Regions from separate parts of the Paenibacillus sp. RU5M genome, predicted to be linked through region 1. Evidence: riboswitches for the same ligand, from Rfam matches in the RefSeq annotation. Region 1 holds a riboswitch; each other region holds the start of a gene.
The links. A riboswitch is a leader RNA that binds a small molecule or an ion and turns the genes downstream of it on or off. The one in region 1 is predicted to bind cyclic di-AMP.

Region 1 (5,423 bases):
CAGCCTAATTATACCGAATAGATCATAAATACTGCTCTTATTTAGTTGTCTGAATTTTGAGTTACCATTAACAAAGGAAGAAGTTCCTCCAGTGATTCAATAGTCCAGTCTGGACGCTCTGCATCCGCAAGCTCCGGCTGGAATCTGCCATAACCCTGCAAAATCCGGATCGTGTGCATACCCAGCTTCTTAGCCGGAATAATATCATTATCAATCCTGTCGCCGATCATGACCGCTTCCTCAGGTTTGCATCCCGCCTGTTTCAACGCTACAGCATACAATTCAGGATCAGGCTTGGACACTCCTTCTTCAGCCGAACAGGCCAGCACATCCACATACTTGCGCAAGCCGTAGCTATCCAGCCGATTTTCCGTCCCCGGACTCTGATTGGCAATGATACCAATCTTATAGTGTTGCGACAACGTCTGGAGAACAGCGTCGGCTGACGCAAAAGGGCGCTCAAGCTCTTTGCGGAACTTCAGCTTCTCCTGTATCTGTTCCCGGTGCCCCTCATCGCTGATAAGGGTACGAATAGCCAATTTCATCGGCCATTGCTCGTAATTTCGGTAGGAGGCGGCAAATAGTTCTCGCACCGTCTGCATCTCCACCTGATAACCAAGCGCACAAGCTTCACGAACGAACTGACCGATAATATCATCTACCGGCTCCCATTCGTCCACGAGCGTATCCCCCACATCAAAGAACAACCATTGTATTCCACGTACATCCGGCACGCCTATTCCTCCTCGTTAGCCACAGGAAATCCATATCCCTATTTCCCAAACCATAAAAAAGAAGACCCACCAACATGCATGAGTCTCCTCAAGTTTCCGTTTATTTATGATTTCAATTATAACAGGCAGCTGACACTGGATCAATCACAGGAATAGCACTAGCCATTCAGTAGAAACCCAACTTCCCCATTCAAGGAATATACAATACGGTCTGCTCCCATTCCCCGATAGATCCCTTTGGGGTGGCTTTGTTCCGTAATGACACACAGGGACTTGGATGTCCAGGAGCGGCAGATCTGTAAATATCGACAGGTCAGGTTTAGGCTATTTTCAAAAATAAAAACATTGCCGACACTACCTTGCGGCAAAAACCATTTCTGAGCAGCAGCTGTGTTCATGCGAATGACATGCTCCACACCAATCCTCCGGAGCCTGCGCTCTTCCCCTGCACTGTTGGTCAGAACGGCAAACGGCATTTTTTTGTACATCAGCAATTTGATAAATTTACGTCCTGCTTCATTTGGAGCAGTCACTAAGATCATCTCTTTATCCATCATTCGTTCCTCCCTTGGCGTGAAAAGACAACAAAAAAGAAGCGTGGGGGACCAAGGCCTCCCGGACGCTTCTTCAATAATCCATAGCAAAAAGACACTATGAACCAGCGTACGGCTTGTTGCCTCTCCCTTTAACGCTTACGAGGTTAGCTGACGGATTCGGGCGCGAGAGTCGCCCTATTTCCGGCTGTCACCGGAAAATTCACCCCATGGATGCCTACTGTCCTGGACAGTTCATCCTGTTGGTTCCCCCGTTTCCCACCCATGAATGAATGGAAACTCAGCGATTAAAACATCGTTCTTTTATAATCATTAATCAGAGCGATATTATCGTTTGTTTCGTTTTTCATGTAAAATTTAATTTAAATTGGAATTACGATATGAATCATACACCCGTGCCATATTGGTGTAAAGTCTGCGCAGATCACCGAATCGACGGATTTTTGCCATTTCACATCAATAATAGCGCTTACAACGTATCCATTCTCCACCCATCTCATCAAAGCTCTCTAATTCTCTCTTTAGCGAAATTCAGGTAGCAAATCAGTCACAGATCATACACGACAGCTTCAAATTGAGTTAAAAAAGCAATATTAATTTTGCATTATTTAATTGTAATCAATATAATAGAAGAAAGAAGAATATGAAATGGAGGCGATTTTCATGTCAGTCTACGACTACAAAGTAAACACCCTTCGCGGTCAGGAAGTTGAAATGTCCAACTATCGTGACAAAGTACTGCTTATCGTGAATACAGCAAGCCAATGCGGCCTCACACCTCAATTCAAAGGTCTGCAAGAGCTTCAGGATAAGTTTAAAGACTCCCCATTCGAAGTTCTTGGTTTTCCAAGCAACCAGTTTGCACAGGAAAAAGGCTCTTCTGATGATATTGCCGAGTTCTGCCAGATGAACTATGGTGTTAGCTTCCCGATGTTTGAGAAGATCGATGTGAATGGTTCAAGCGCTCACCCTCTTTTCCAGCACCTTACCAAAGAAGCGCCAGGCGTACTCGGCTCCAAAGCCATCAAATGGAACTTCACCAAATTCCTTGTGGATCAGAACGGACGTGTTCTGAAACGGTATGCTCCCAAAACAACACCTGATAAAATTGAAGCGGACATCAAAGAATTGCTTAAATAACAAGTAAAGGCCATCCGACCCCAGCAGACAGAATGAGCATGCATTCAGGGGAAACGGGTGACCTTTTTTTGTCTGGCCCATCTGTACTGTAAATAAAACAAAAAAAGAAGCTTCCCATACGGGAAGCTTCTTTTTTATCGTTCTTATGATGCGGTCGAGAGGACTCGAACCTCCACGGGTATACACCCACTACCCCCTCAAGATAGCGTGTCTGCCATTCCACCACGACCGCATGTCGTAAATAATCGGCAACAAAATTGATTATACCCGGTTCATGTTTAAAAGTAAAGCATTTTTCTTAATATCATTTTAACTGCGCTTTTCCTTCCATAAATCGTATAATCTCGTCATTTTCTCCTACGAAGTGCATATGATTAAATTTAATCTCGTTTGTATACCCGATTAGGCCGATCACTCTACTTTATTTGTATTACCATCCTTCACATCCTCTTAGTATAAAGTAACTCATAAAGTTATATAAAATAACACTAAATAGATTTAATATTCAAAAAACAAAGAAACTATTGACAAAAAGCGGATATTTATGTGAATATATATATCATATAATTCGGATTCACAAACATAAAACGAACCAAAAAGGAGTATAAATGTTATTTAACATAACATTTAACGAACGTAGGAGGCGAAAGATTGTGAACCGTGGGAATAAGCTGCTCGATTATGTCAAACTGCTTGATTCCTCTATCCAGGTCGGAGGGTTCACCCATTCCTTCGGTATGGATGCCCATATCGCTGAAGGTACCATTCGTAGTGTTGAAGATCTCGAATCATTCATGCGCTGTCAATTGCATCCCAGCATCGTGCGTCTGGAAGGCATGGCGATTAAAGGCATATACACCGCCGCAGATCACAAGGACGCATGGCGTACAGCCCTCATCGACAAGCTCGTTCATGTCCAGCGCACCCCAGTCAATCTTAGAGAACATGCCTCCATTATGGGCAAACGACTAATTAAGCTAGCTCGCGCACTACACCCCTGGATTGATTTTAGCCATCTCGAACAAACGCTGGCTAAGTATGAATCTGTTGGCTGTCTCCCCACTGTTCACGCCTGGATTAACCACCACCTCGAAATCCCTGTCGAGGAGGCGGTCCTTGGTTATCTGCATTCAGCCATGAGTGCCTGCATAACCGAAGCCTCCAAAGTGATTCCCCTTAACACCGATACAACCCAGGACCTGCTGGTTCGCCTGGCCGCAGACCTGGAGCATGAATGGCATACCGTCAGCGCCTCCGCTGCGGATGGACTGGTACAACCAACCTCATTGTCCATGAAAACGTTGTTTCCAAGCTTTCACATGCTTGGAGCAGGGCTTCACGCATACAGAGCCTAATCCCCATCCCCTCTTTCTTCATACAACCCACCTCCTCACACAGTAAAATATAAAAAAACACGCCGCAACCTCATTGCCGGCGTGTTTTTTATGTCATTTATTTTGTCTATTTAACGCATTTACGCCATTTACCATATTAAAATACACTTATTTACGTCTTTTTTAATTGTTAGATGACGCAAATGCGTATATAATAAAACATACAGCTCGCATATCTATATATTTTACACCAAGAATAACCAGCTGAACACTACATTCCAACGAGGGGTGAACCCTTTTGAACAAAAAGAAACCTGTGACTCCTTTCGGATGGGCCATTAAACGACGACTAACCGAACTCCAGGTCGACCAAAAGACATTTTGTGAACAGTATGGCATTCCGCCATATCGTCTGTCCAATCTCATTCACGGTACCCGCAAAGCAACCCGGTTCAGGAACCAGGTCGCAGACATCTTGGAAATTCCAGATGATTTAAGATAAGATTTCTGCCAAGGAGGAGCTCATTTCATGAGATACTTAATATCCGATCTGGAGAGATTATCGTTCCAGTCCATGCAACACCAGCTTATCATCGTCGATCACAACTGGATCATTCGAAGCTGCAACACCGCTTGGCAACATGGACTTGGGCAACTGCTTCCCAAACAGAGCATAACAAGCCCCTCCAGAACAGCACCTGAACCGCCTCATTACCTTCATCTTGTAGAGGGGTGGACATTACGCGAGGAGAAAGCAAAAAATGCGAAGATTGTTCAGGAGTTGAAAAGTATCACTGCACCTTTTAAAGACAGTTATACATACGATATCTCCGTTCAAACCGCTCATAGCGAACAGCGGTGGTTCCGTCTGGAACTCACCCCATTGATTCAGGCCGACCCATCCCTGCTGTCTGATCTTGCACTGATTGCACACACGGATGTTACCGAACAGAAACAGACAGAACGCCAATTGAAGAAGGCTCTGTCTGAAGTGCGTACTTTGCGTGGACTGCTTCCCATCTGCGCTGTCTGCAAACAGATTAAGGATGAACAGGACAGCTGGAACTCTGTTGAAAGTTATTTGGAGAAGCACACCCATGCCGAATTCACTCATGATATCTGCCCGGATTGCATCCGAAGACTATATCCGAAGTACTCCAACATTCTGGACAAGCGCTCCTGAACTCATCCTACGCCATGAACCTTAGCTACACAGACAGATGGTGCTCAAACTGCGACATATCCAGCTCTCGCGGTTTTCCTTGCAGTGCAATTGCCCCTTTGTCCATTACATAGATATAATCTGCAGCACCGCGTACAAAATCAATGCTTTGCTCCACCAGCAAGATGGAGATCTCACCCTTTTCCTTAATTTGCAAAATGACCTGCCGGATGTCCTCTACGATGGAAGGCTGAATACCTTCTGTCGGTTCATCCAGAAGCAATAATCCCGGCCGAGAAGCCAGCGCGCGGGCAAATGCCAACTGCTGTTGCTGCCCACCACTCAAATCACCACCCTGCCGCCCATACATCGTGGCAAGCACCGGAAACATCGCTAGCACATCCTCTGGGAACGTCTTCACCCCTGCAGCACTCGTCTCCAGACCCAGCAACAGATTTTCTTTTACCGTAAGCTGCGGGAATATTTCCCGCCCCTGCGG
Region 2 (5,423 bases), on a different contig from region 1:
AACGATGATTCCACGACGCGCCAAGAGCTGGCTCACCGCAATTATAGCCCTGTGTGTAGTTGCCGGGGGGATATGGCTTGGTCTGGGCTCCACACGCTCCATTCAATCTGACTTGCCTGCGCTCGCCCCGGAATCGGGCAAGCCTACGGCACCCGTCAAAACCCAAACATCTCCGGAAAGTATACAGACACCTACCGCTGAAGTGTTCAGCAACCGCGTAGTGGAATATCACATGGATGTGAAGCTGGTAGACGGGAATGTACTGCAAGGGACTCAGACGATCACCTGGACACATCCAGGTAAGAAAACCGTCAGCGAGCTTTATTTTCACATGTATCCCAATGCCTTCTCTTCTGCCGACACCACTTTTATGAAAGAATCCGGTGGGAAACTTCGAGGTGATGTCATGCCCACGAACGGTTACGGTTCCATGCATATTACAGAAATGAAAACAGAGGATGGGCTTTCTCTCTTACATCGGATGCAGTATGTGCAACCGGATGACGGAAACATGAAAGATACTAGCCTCATTAAGGTACGGCTGCCCAAACCCGTTAAAGGCGGTGAAAGCATCACGCTTCACACCCGATTTGAGGTCAAGCTACCGAAAATTTTTGCCCGCATGGGAACAGCAGATAATTTCGTTATGGCAGGTCAGTGGTTCCCTAAACTTAGCGTATATGAGCCAGTAGGCACACGAGGTCAAACGACCGAAGGCTGGAATCTGCATCAGTATCACGGTAATTCAGAGTTTTACGCCGATTTCGGTATCTATAGTGTGCGTATTCGGGTACCGGAAACATACAAAGTAGCTGCTACTGGATTCCCAACCCAGCAAGCGGTTGTGAAGAACGGCGAAAAAGTATATCAGTTCTATGCCGATGATGTGCATGATTTTGCCTGGTCAGCCTCTCCTGATTTTGTTTATGCAGAAGAACCCTTCTCTGCTCCCAATGTGCCAGGCGTACGAATCAAGCTGTATCTCGACCCTGCTCATGAGGATCTGAAGGATCGTTATTTCTACGCCGCCAAAGCAGCGCTATCCAATTATAGCAAGTGGTTTGGCCCTTATCCGTATTCCACACTGTCCATCGTTGTCCCGCCCAAATCAGGGAATGGCGCAGGGGGAATGGAATACCCTACCTTGGTCACCGCCTTCGGTGCAGATGATTCTGCTCCTGGATACGATCTGGAACGCACGGTTGTGCATGAGATTGGGCATCAGTATTTTTACGGCATGGTCGCGAGTAATGAATTTGAAGAGGCTTGGCTGGACGAAGGATTCACCTCCTATGCAGAAGACAAAGTAATGGAACAGGAATACGGACTTATCCCGAATCTACCCGTACAAGCTGGTCTCATTACTTCTCCAGCTTCACTGACACAGGACTCCTGGAAGTTTGATTCCCAGAATCAATATGCAGCAAACGTATACACACGAGGCAAGCTTGTATTACTTGGAATAGAACAACAGGTTGGTGCTAAAACGATGGAGCGTATTCTCTCGACCTATGTGAATAAATACCGCTTCAAACACCCTACTTCGTCTGATTTTCAAAAGGTCGTGGAACAAGTGACGCGTACATCCTGGACCGATTATTTTAATCAGTATGTATACGGGGATGGCATGGCTGACTTTGCAGTGGAAAAGATCGCAATCAATCCTATCCTGAAAGGCGGTCAAACGTTGTACGAGTCATCGGTTACATTGCAGAAAAAAGGGAGTGAATATAAGAAGGTTCCTGTTCGAATTATGTTCGAAGACGGGAAAACCATGACGAAAGAATGGGATGGCAGCGAGGAGCGCATTACCTACAAACTGACCTATACTTCCCCTGTTTCCTGGGCTATGACTGATCCGCTGTACACGATTGTGCTGGAGAACCATCATATGAACAATTTTCTGAAAGCCGGACTGGACGAGCCAACTAAATCCCGCTGGAGCATGAGCGCAACCAAAATTATAGAAGCCATATTCGGAAGTCTGTCATGGTGAGGTGGATACAGTGAAATCGAAAATACGTGAAGGCTGGTTTCTCGTCCGTCAGCATATGTTCATTGCGGCACTCTTATTTCTCTATCAATTAGTATGGGGATACTTTCTTTATCGGATGGTGCAGTCAGCTGTGGTTCCGCTGCTCCTGCGTTATCCTGACCCTGATACAGGGGAACTCAGTACGATTTTATTTAAAATGGAGAGCCAACTCGGTCTGACAACGAATCCGGAGGTTCACCGCTATTTATGGATTTTAGGGACTATGCTGCTGATACGGATTCTGATTAGCCCACTCATTCAGGCAGGGCTGCTCTACTCGCTCCAGCATTATAACCATTCGGAAGAGCGCATTCCATTCATTCGCGGTATCAAAAATTTATGGAAACCGATGCTGTTGCTCCACACCATTCGGACTATATTACTGCTGCTACCCGCTTATTGGCTCGCGCCAAAGCTCTATTCCATCTTTATGGAAGGTTTTCATTCCCTCCATCTGCTCTTGCCTGGTATTCCCTATGTTGCTGGTTGGATTGTATACGGGTGGGTTATCCATCATGTCCTACTGTACATGCAGTTTGGTATCTCAGCTCCCGATGGGGAAGGCGGAGCACGTGGTACGTTTCAAGCTATATGGATTGCACTACGCCAAGTCATCACTCTAATCGGCATTGCTGTCCTGCTGGGCGGCCTTCATCTGCTGGTCTTTGGTGCCTTTACTTCAGCTTCATGGTTACTAACCGGCTTAACTGGTCTTATACTACAACAAACGTATCCACTTGCCCGGTGCTTGCTGAGCCTGTGGAAAATATGTGCCCATTTCCGCCTATGGCAGTCCAACTCGGTCAAAGATTAAATTAAACGGTTACCATCTCTATGTAAAGTTGTATTCTTCAAATGCCGTTAAACAAGCAAACCTCGACCTTTCCCCGTCAAAGGTCGAGGTTTTTTTTGTTAATTTTGTTGTTAAACGTTGCCAAAGTGATATACCTCTGTTACAATAATCGCAGTGAGTTTTTAGTAACAACTTTGTAATCTTTACCTTCATATTTGTAACTACTTAAAATTTAATCGTCATTTCTTGATTTCGCAGGTGCATAACTAGCATAGCCAAATTCCTAGCACCTGGGAAGCGGGGGAACCAGTTATGGGTGAATTGATCTTGCAACAGAGGGATCATAGGGGACCTTCAACCGAATCCTTAAGCTAACCTCGCAGGCATTGGAAGGGGTATATCTCTTGTTTAAGAAGAAATTAACCGCAGCTGTACTCAGCCTCACATTCGCATTATCGCTTGGAGCAGGCAGCGCATTCGCAGATTCGAAAATGGACCAAGTTATTGATTCAGCAATGGGGACTACATACAAAAGCGGAGGAACAACGCTTAACGGCTTTGACTGCTCTGGATTCACAAGTTATGTATTCGACAAGCTGGGCATTGATCTGGCTCGCCAATCGAGTTCACAATTCGACATGGGTGATTCGGTATCCCGGATGGAAATGAGACCAGGTGATCTGGTATTCTTCAATACAACGGGCAAAGGTGTCTCGCACGTAGGGATCTTTGTAGGGAATGGGAAGTTTGCACACTCCTCTTCTTCCAAAGGAGTTACAATTAGCGAATTAAGCGAAAGCTATTGGGCCAACCGCTATGTTGGCGCTAAACGTATTATGAGCACGGACGCATATGAGACATTGGCCATTGAATAGGGACAAGCCGAGCAACGTCATGCTGTAACAATAACTTTACTGTAACGAAGCATAATAGAACCGTCTGGTACATTCTCCGCAGGAATGTTATCCGGCGGTTTTTTTGTGCTTCGTTTCCTTAACATATTCGGGATAGCTATCAAACCTAATTTTAACTTTTTTTAAAGCTATTTTTCATTGCTTCGCCCGTGCTCTTATAATGTTTTTACCCATCCCACTATAATATAAACGAAATTACCGGAACTTTTGTTTCACTTTTTTTCAAAAACGAGGACTTGCCAAATGAACGCCTCTTTTGTAGAGTGAAAACAAGCTTAGATATGGAATGACATATGTATATGTATATGGACAAATCAAAATCATTATAGCTTGTTCACAATGAGAGGAGCGTGCAGTTGTATGGATGAAGCCCCTGTGACGTTTCACGTTGTGCCCATGCAAGAAGAACACGCGGAACTAATCTGCGATTGGCAGTATGACCCGCCTTATAATATTTATAGCTGGCTGCCCTGGGAGCAGATGAAAGCACTTGAAGTGGAATTCGGCGATCCCAAGCTACGGAAAGAACAATATGCGGTGGTGCTGGGAGAGGATCAGCAGATTTGCGGTTTTGCTCAATACTTCCCGCTTGAAGGTGTCACCCGCATTGGGCTTGGCATGCACCCCGATCGATGTGGTCATGGACAAGGGACGGCTTTTGTCTCGGCCATTGTGCAGGAAGCCATTCGCCGGAACCCTACAAACGAAATTGATCTGGAAGTTCTGACCTGGAATGACCGGGCCATTCGCGTCTATCTAAAAGTCGGATTTGTTACGCAGGATACATACGAACGACAGACACCGAGCGGTTTGAAACCTTTTTACTGTATGGTCTATGAAGGTCCACGCGAATAAATAGGGCTTGAAATCACCCTAAAAAGTTCCCGGTTATGTGATTAGTTCAAAAAATTACCACAAAATGCTATGATGTCACTACAGGTTCCGTTATAATGGTATGGATAGTTTCAAGTTAGATGATCTTTCATTCTGGAGGGGACATAAGGGATGCACAAATGGATCATGAGCGGGGTATTTTTTGCAGCGTGCGCTTTAGCTATTGTACTAATGTTTACGCTTCCAGGGAAAGAGGAAGTTGCAGAAGAAGCGAAACCGACGATGCCGCAAGTTACAATGGATGCAGGACAGGCTGAGGCACTGGTCAAAGCAAACTGTATTACCTGCCACGGTGATCAGCTTCAAGGGGGCATGGGCCCTAGTCTGCAGAAGATTGGCAGCCAGGACGATGTGGAGAAGATTTATACGACCATCGTCAAAGGTAAAAGCGGCGGTATGCCTTCGTTCAAAGACAAGCTGAAGGATGAAGAAATCGCGAATATTGCGATGTGGCTGGCGGAGAAGAAGTAATCCAAGATGTTCAAGGCGATCAGTTTGTGGCAGGGGGCATGTATAGAGAGTGTGATGGCTTCAATCATCCTCTGCTCTTTACTCATGCTCTAAACCACGCTGGCGCTAGACGCGCAACGTAGTCAACCCTTATTGGTAATACAGGGTTACTCGTTTTATCAATGGTCATACAGACAAGAGGCTCTTACTCTCCCGTACTGGGAAGTAAGAGCCTCTTGGTCATTTCAGGGATGCTCCGATGAAAACATCCACCATGCTATGGCTAAATAGATGCATTAGCGTATCCTTCCAGCCTGCCTCTGATTCACCTAAAGTA
Region 3 (5,423 bases), on a different contig from region 1:
GCAACGGGAACTACAAGCAATTCAGGCAGTAAAAAGCTGGTGCTCGGTACAAGTGCCGATTTTGCACCATATGAATTCCATAAAGTGATTGAAGGTAAAGACCAAATTGTCGGATTTGATATTTCGATTGCTAAAGAAATTGCTGTCGATCTTGGCGCAGAACTTGTAATAGAGGATATGGGTTTTGACGGACTTCTTCCTGCGTTGCAGAGTGGTCGTGTGGATATGGTCATCTCGGGAATGACGCCAACAGATGATCGTAGACAAAGCATTGACTTCTCCGATACCTATTATAAATCAAAGCAAGTCATCATGATTCGCAATGCGGATAAAGATAAATATCCAACCATGGCTGATCTGGAAAATGAAAAAATTGGTGTTCAAAAAGGCTCCATTCAGGAAACGATTGGCCAGGGAATCCCAGGCGCAAAACTGACAGCACTTGATAAAATATCTGATATCGTGCTGCAATTGCAGACCAATCGTGTAAATGCTGCGATCGTTGAAGATACGGTGGCTGCCGGGTATCTGGATGATGTGATTGGATTAGCACCGGCTATTCCGGATGAAGAGCAGGCCGAAGCGGCAATCGGGATTCGTAAGGGCAATACGGAATTGCTGAATGCAGTGAACGGAACGCTCGAACGTCTGAAAAGCGAAAATAAAATCGATCAATTGGTTACCGAGGCAAGCCAGTTGATGGCAGACAAGGTGAAAAAAGATCAAAACATTTTTCAAGTGTTCTGGGAATACAAAAGCTTTTATGCAACAGGCGTAGGTTACACCCTCTTACTGTCTGCACTCGGTGTAATATTCGGGGTAATTATCGGTTTGATCATCTGTCTGTTACGTCTGCATGACGTTTCAATTCTGCGTTGGATCGGAACAGCTTACGTTGAAGTTATTCGTGGTACACCAATGCTGGTTCAGTTGATGATTATCTATTACGGTCTTGCTCTAACGTTGGGGATTAATTTCACGCCGCTTCAGGCGGGGATTATCACACTATCCATTAATAGTGGTGCCTATCTTGCCGAGATTTTCCGCGCTGGTATACAGGGTGTGGATCGAGGCCAGTTGGAAGCAGCTCGTTCCCTGGGAATGGGTAGAGGTGCGGCAATGCGCTTCATTGTGCTTCCACAAGCGTTCAAAGCGGTGTTGCCGGCGATCGGTAATGAATTCGTGACCATTATCAAGGAATCCTCCATCATCTCGGTTATTGGTATGGTGGACATTATGTACCAGGCAAGTGTAGTCAAAAACATTACGTACCAAGGAATGAATCCATTCCTGATTGCAGCGGCCATTTACTTTGTGCTGACGTTCATTTTGTCCAAGCTGCTGGGTCGACTGGAAAGGAAGTTGAGTGCAAGTGATAGACGTTAGACAATTACACAAATCATATGGAAATAACGATGTGCTCAAGGGCATTAACGTAACAATTGGCAAAGGCGAGGTTGTCGTGGTCATCGGTCCGTCCGGATCGGGGAAAAGTACCTTTTTGCGCTGTCTTAACTTATTGGAGCAGCCTACTTCCGGTGAGATTGACTTTGAGGGAGTTTCGATCACTGACCCTAAACACAACATTAATGCAACTCGTGAAAAAATGGGGATGGTATTCCAGCATTTCAATCTGTTCCCGCACAAAACGGTGCAGCAGAACATTACGATTGCTCCCATTAAAGTGAAAAAACAATCTGCACAGGAAGCGGAACAAATCTGCGCAGATTTGCTGAAGACGGTGGGCCTGTCTGACAAAAAAGACGCTTATCCAAATCAGCTGTCCGGTGGACAGAAACAACGGATCGCTATTGCAAGAGCGCTTGCGATGCAGCCGCATGTCATGCTGTTTGACGAGCCTACTTCAGCACTGGACCCTGAAATGGTCGGTGAAGTACTGGATGTCATGAAGCGGCTTGCAGAGGGCGGCATGACTATGGTTATTGTAACGCATGAGATGGGCTTCGCACGCGAAGTAGGGGACCGCATCCTGTTCATGGATGGCGGGGTTATTGTAGAAGAAGGAACGCCTGCTGAAGTGTTTGGTGAGCCCAAGCATGCACGTACACGTGACTTCCTTGCTAAAGTGCTCTAATCCATCCGAGTAATCATTAGGATTAATTGCATGTAAATGTAAAGTATATACTGTGGATGAGAATTCTTATTCCCTCATACATCCCTGTCGGCGACCTGCCGGCAGGGATTGTTTTGTTGCGTGTAAATACGCACGGATTTACATAAAAAGTAACGTTTCTGTCATCAACGATATAAGCTCAAATAGACATTTTTTTGAAAAAGTCGCTTGAATTCAGCAAAAATATTGAAGTGAATTAGCCAGATGGTAACATTTACTACGACTCTTGGTTACAAAGTTGTGATATATTTGTTCCTGCCGAAACTTCCGGAGTTGGGAGTGTGGGGGATGTAACGATGCAGAGTGTGCTTGGGGAAGAATCATTTGCACACGGCTTGGGGTGAATTAGGGCTACATAAATTATTAATGTAATTGAACCTATAGGGTGGTTTCCTCCATCCGAATCCGACAACTAACTTCGCAGGCATAATGAGGGAGGAAGACCATGATTAACAAGAAACGTATAGCCAAAACAGCAACAGCTTTGCTGACAGCAGCAATGCTCATTCAGGCCGTTCCGGCTCATGCTGATTCAGTTCATGTGGCCAAAGAGGGGGATACCTTCTACACCTTATCCAAACAATATGGAGTTGGACTTAACGCTCTTATTAAAGCTAACAATGACATTTCAGCTTACAACATTTATGGTGGTTTGAAAATTACGATCCCTGGTAAAACAACGAACACAGCTTCTGCTGCAGCAGCTAAAACGGAGGCCAAAACGGTAACTGCCGCAAGCCTTGACGTTAATGCAGATAGTAAAGTTGTACAAGCCTGGGGTAAAACGTTTGATTACAGCAAAGCTGTCGACGTCAAAGCAACAGCATACTCCGCAGACGCTTCCGAAAATGGAGGATGGGGTGCCGTGGATTACTTCGGTAATCCGCTTGAATTGGGTACCATTGCAGTAGACCCAAGTATCATTCCATTGGGTACAAAGGTACTGGTGACAGGTCATACACATCCAGGACTGCCAAAACAGGCATTTGTAGCAACGGCTCGTGATGTGGGTAGTGCCATTAAAGGTCACAAGATCGATATCTTTATTCCTGGCAGCAAGCAATCCGTGAGCACATTTGGTATTCAGGATGTTGAACTTTACATTTTGAAATAAAATCAAAGCGTAGCTGCACATCATCATATGTGACTCCAACTAAATCTAAATTAAACAATAAAGGGTGTTCTCCAATCACGATAATGTGAATGAAGGACACCCTTTTGAATATCCGACTGCCGTATTCTAAATCTATTTACCCTTTGGCAGTTCCAGCATTTCGTCCAAAGTCACCAGCTCGTACCCGCGGTTTCGCAATTCCTCGATAACTTCAGGCAACGCCTCGATGGTACCACTCAGCTTCGATCCGACACCGCCTCCTGCATGTTGCAGAACAATGGAACCTGGTTTAACGGCCGACAGGATGTTTTGTTTGACTTCCTCTTTGGAGAGGCCCTTCCAGTCCAGGGAATCGACGTTCCAATTCACAATGCTGTAATGTTGTTTGGCCGCCCATTGCAGCTGTTGCTCATTAATGTCGCCATAAGGTGGACGAATCATTTTGGGAGTGTAGCCCGCCAGATTCCGAATAATATCCCCGGTATGTAAGATTTGTTTGCGAAATGCATTCATAGACAGCTTACTGAACTCCGGGTGATTGTAGCTGTGATTGCCAACAATATGCCCTTCCTTTACCATGCGTTTCACTAAATCCGGATGTTTCTCAGCGCGATGTCCCACAATGAAAAACGTAGCCCGCACCTTGTATTTTTTTAGAATATCCAACACCTGCGGGGTGAACCGTGGATCAGGTACGTCATCAAAAGTCAGAGCGACCTTTTTTGTTGAGGGGCCATTGGTTTTGAACGTATCCGCATATTTCTGTCTGAGCTGTCCCAGAGTCAACTGTTCTTCTTCGGAAGAATCAGACTTCGAAGCAGGTTCGGTTTGCGGGCTTGAAGAAGCCCATAACTGAGCAGGAGCGTAACTTCCTCCCAGAAGAATGACCATGATGGATAACATTATGAGGCGTATACGCATGTTAGTGCCTCCTTTTCCCAAATTGCGTTCTCTTTGGTATGCCCGGGGCCATCCGTATTTATGCATAATGTGAGATGTTTCATTGCTGATTTATTAAATCGGAGCCATAATTCCACCATATATATATAGAAAAGGACAGGTGGAGCAGGATGAGTACATACGACTTAAATTCCGTTCGTTTACAGGTGATTGAGGCAGGGGAAGACAAGGTGTTTATGGTAACTGGAGGCAGATCACATATTGGAGCAGTAGCGACATTTTATCCGGACCGTGAGCGGGTAAGCGGGGCTACGATGCATATTCCGGGGCATAAAGAGCAAGAGCTGTGTGAAAGGCTCGCACGTAAGGCCGCCCTACATTTAAAAGTAACCGTGACCGTGATTATGGGGATTCACTTTGATGCAATTACGCGCATGCAGATTGATGAGATTGTACAGACTGCAGAGAAGCTGCTTGATGAAGAGCTCTGCCAAACTAGTCAACTGATTCAATAGTTCGATGGACGCTAAGTAGGCTAAAATCGTTTTTTATGATTTTTTTTGTTAAAATTGAAACGAGTAGAACATTGCCACGTATGTATGTTTATATACAAGGATGAACTATCGACTAGGAGGAATACCATAATGTCCATTTTCAAACGATTGCGCGATTTAACGATGTCTAACATTAACTCTATTATTGACAAGGCAGAAGATCCGATCAAGATGACGGATCAATATATCCGAGATATGCAGGAAGATCTGGAAGATGCGGAGAAAGCTGTTGCTGCACAGATCGCTATTGAGAAGAAATTCAAGCAGCTGTTCGAAGAACAGGAAGCTCTCGTGAAGAAACGTGAGGAGCAAGCACATACAGCAGCGCGTGCACAGAATATGGATTTGGCCCGTCGGGCACTGGAAGAGAAAAAAGTCGCTGAAGAGAAGATGGCCGAATACAAAACAAGCTACGATCAAAACAAGGCTTCTGCCGATAACCTTCGTGGCAAGCTGGACGAAATGCGCAAACAATTGACGCAAATGAAAAACAAACGTGAAACATTGGTTGCGCGCTACAACGCTGCAAAAGCTCAAACCGAAATCAACAAGGCGCTGAACGGATTTGGCTCCGACACTGCAAGTGCCGGCATGAAGCGTATGGAAGAAAAAATGATGCAGATGGAAGCACAGGCCGAAGCCAGCAATGAGATGTCGTCCAAAGGAAAATCGCTGGATGATGAGTTTGAGAAGCTGGGCAAAGATCAGGCTGTTGAGGATG

Region 2: it holds a riboswitch for cyclic di-AMP, as region 1 does, so the genes downstream of both, CRO25_RS32525 (C40 family peptidase) here and CRO25_RS13250 (hypothetical protein) in region 1, are expected to answer to the same signal.
Region 3: it holds a riboswitch for cyclic di-AMP, as region 1 does, so the genes downstream of both, CRO25_RS03465 (3D domain-containing protein) here and CRO25_RS13250 (hypothetical protein) in region 1, are expected to answer to the same signal.

The regions. Positions count from the first base shown of each region.
Region 1 is NZ_OBQM01000003.1:584,070-589,492, reverse strand. Features, by position in the region: gene CRO25_RS13255 (HAD family hydrolase) at 42-734, opposite strand; gene CRO25_RS13250 (hypothetical protein) at 893-1,288, opposite strand; cyclic di-AMP (ydaO/yuaA leader) riboswitch at 1,409-1,584, opposite strand; gene CRO25_RS13245 (glutathione peroxidase) at 1,952-2,428, shown strand; partial or broken gene CRO25_RS34275 (hypothetical protein) at 2,407-2,472, opposite strand; tRNA gene CRO25_RS13240 (tRNA-Leu) at 2,578-2,660, opposite strand; gene CRO25_RS13235 (urease accessory protein UreF) at 3,082-3,783, shown strand; gene CRO25_RS13230 (hypothetical protein) at 4,061-4,264, shown strand; gene CRO25_RS13225 (hypothetical protein) at 4,292-4,945, shown strand; gene urtE (urea ABC transporter ATP-binding subunit UrtE) at 4,971-5,423, opposite strand, start outside.
Region 2 is NZ_OBQM01000025.1:17,381-22,803, reverse strand. Features, by position in the region: gene CRO25_RS32535 (M1 family metallopeptidase) at 5-1,996, shown strand; gene CRO25_RS32530 (hypothetical protein) at 2,007-2,849, shown strand; cyclic di-AMP (ydaO/yuaA leader) riboswitch at 3,092-3,229, shown strand; gene CRO25_RS32525 (C40 family peptidase) at 3,233-3,703, shown strand; gene CRO25_RS32520 (GNAT family N-acetyltransferase) at 4,103-4,597, shown strand; gene CRO25_RS32515 (cytochrome c) at 4,748-5,107, shown strand.
Region 3 is NZ_OBQM01000001.1:726,312-731,734, forward strand. Features, by position in the region: gene CRO25_RS03455 (ABC transporter substrate-binding protein/permease) at 1-1,386, shown strand, start outside; gene CRO25_RS03460 (amino acid ABC transporter ATP-binding protein) at 1,373-2,095, shown strand; cyclic di-AMP (ydaO/yuaA leader) riboswitch at 2,381-2,577, shown strand; gene CRO25_RS03465 (3D domain-containing protein) at 2,580-3,248, shown strand; gene CRO25_RS03470 (polysaccharide deacetylase family protein) at 3,381-4,169, opposite strand; gene CRO25_RS03475 (hypothetical protein) at 4,319-4,663, shown strand; gene CRO25_RS03480 (PspA/IM30 family protein) at 4,793-5,423, shown strand, end outside.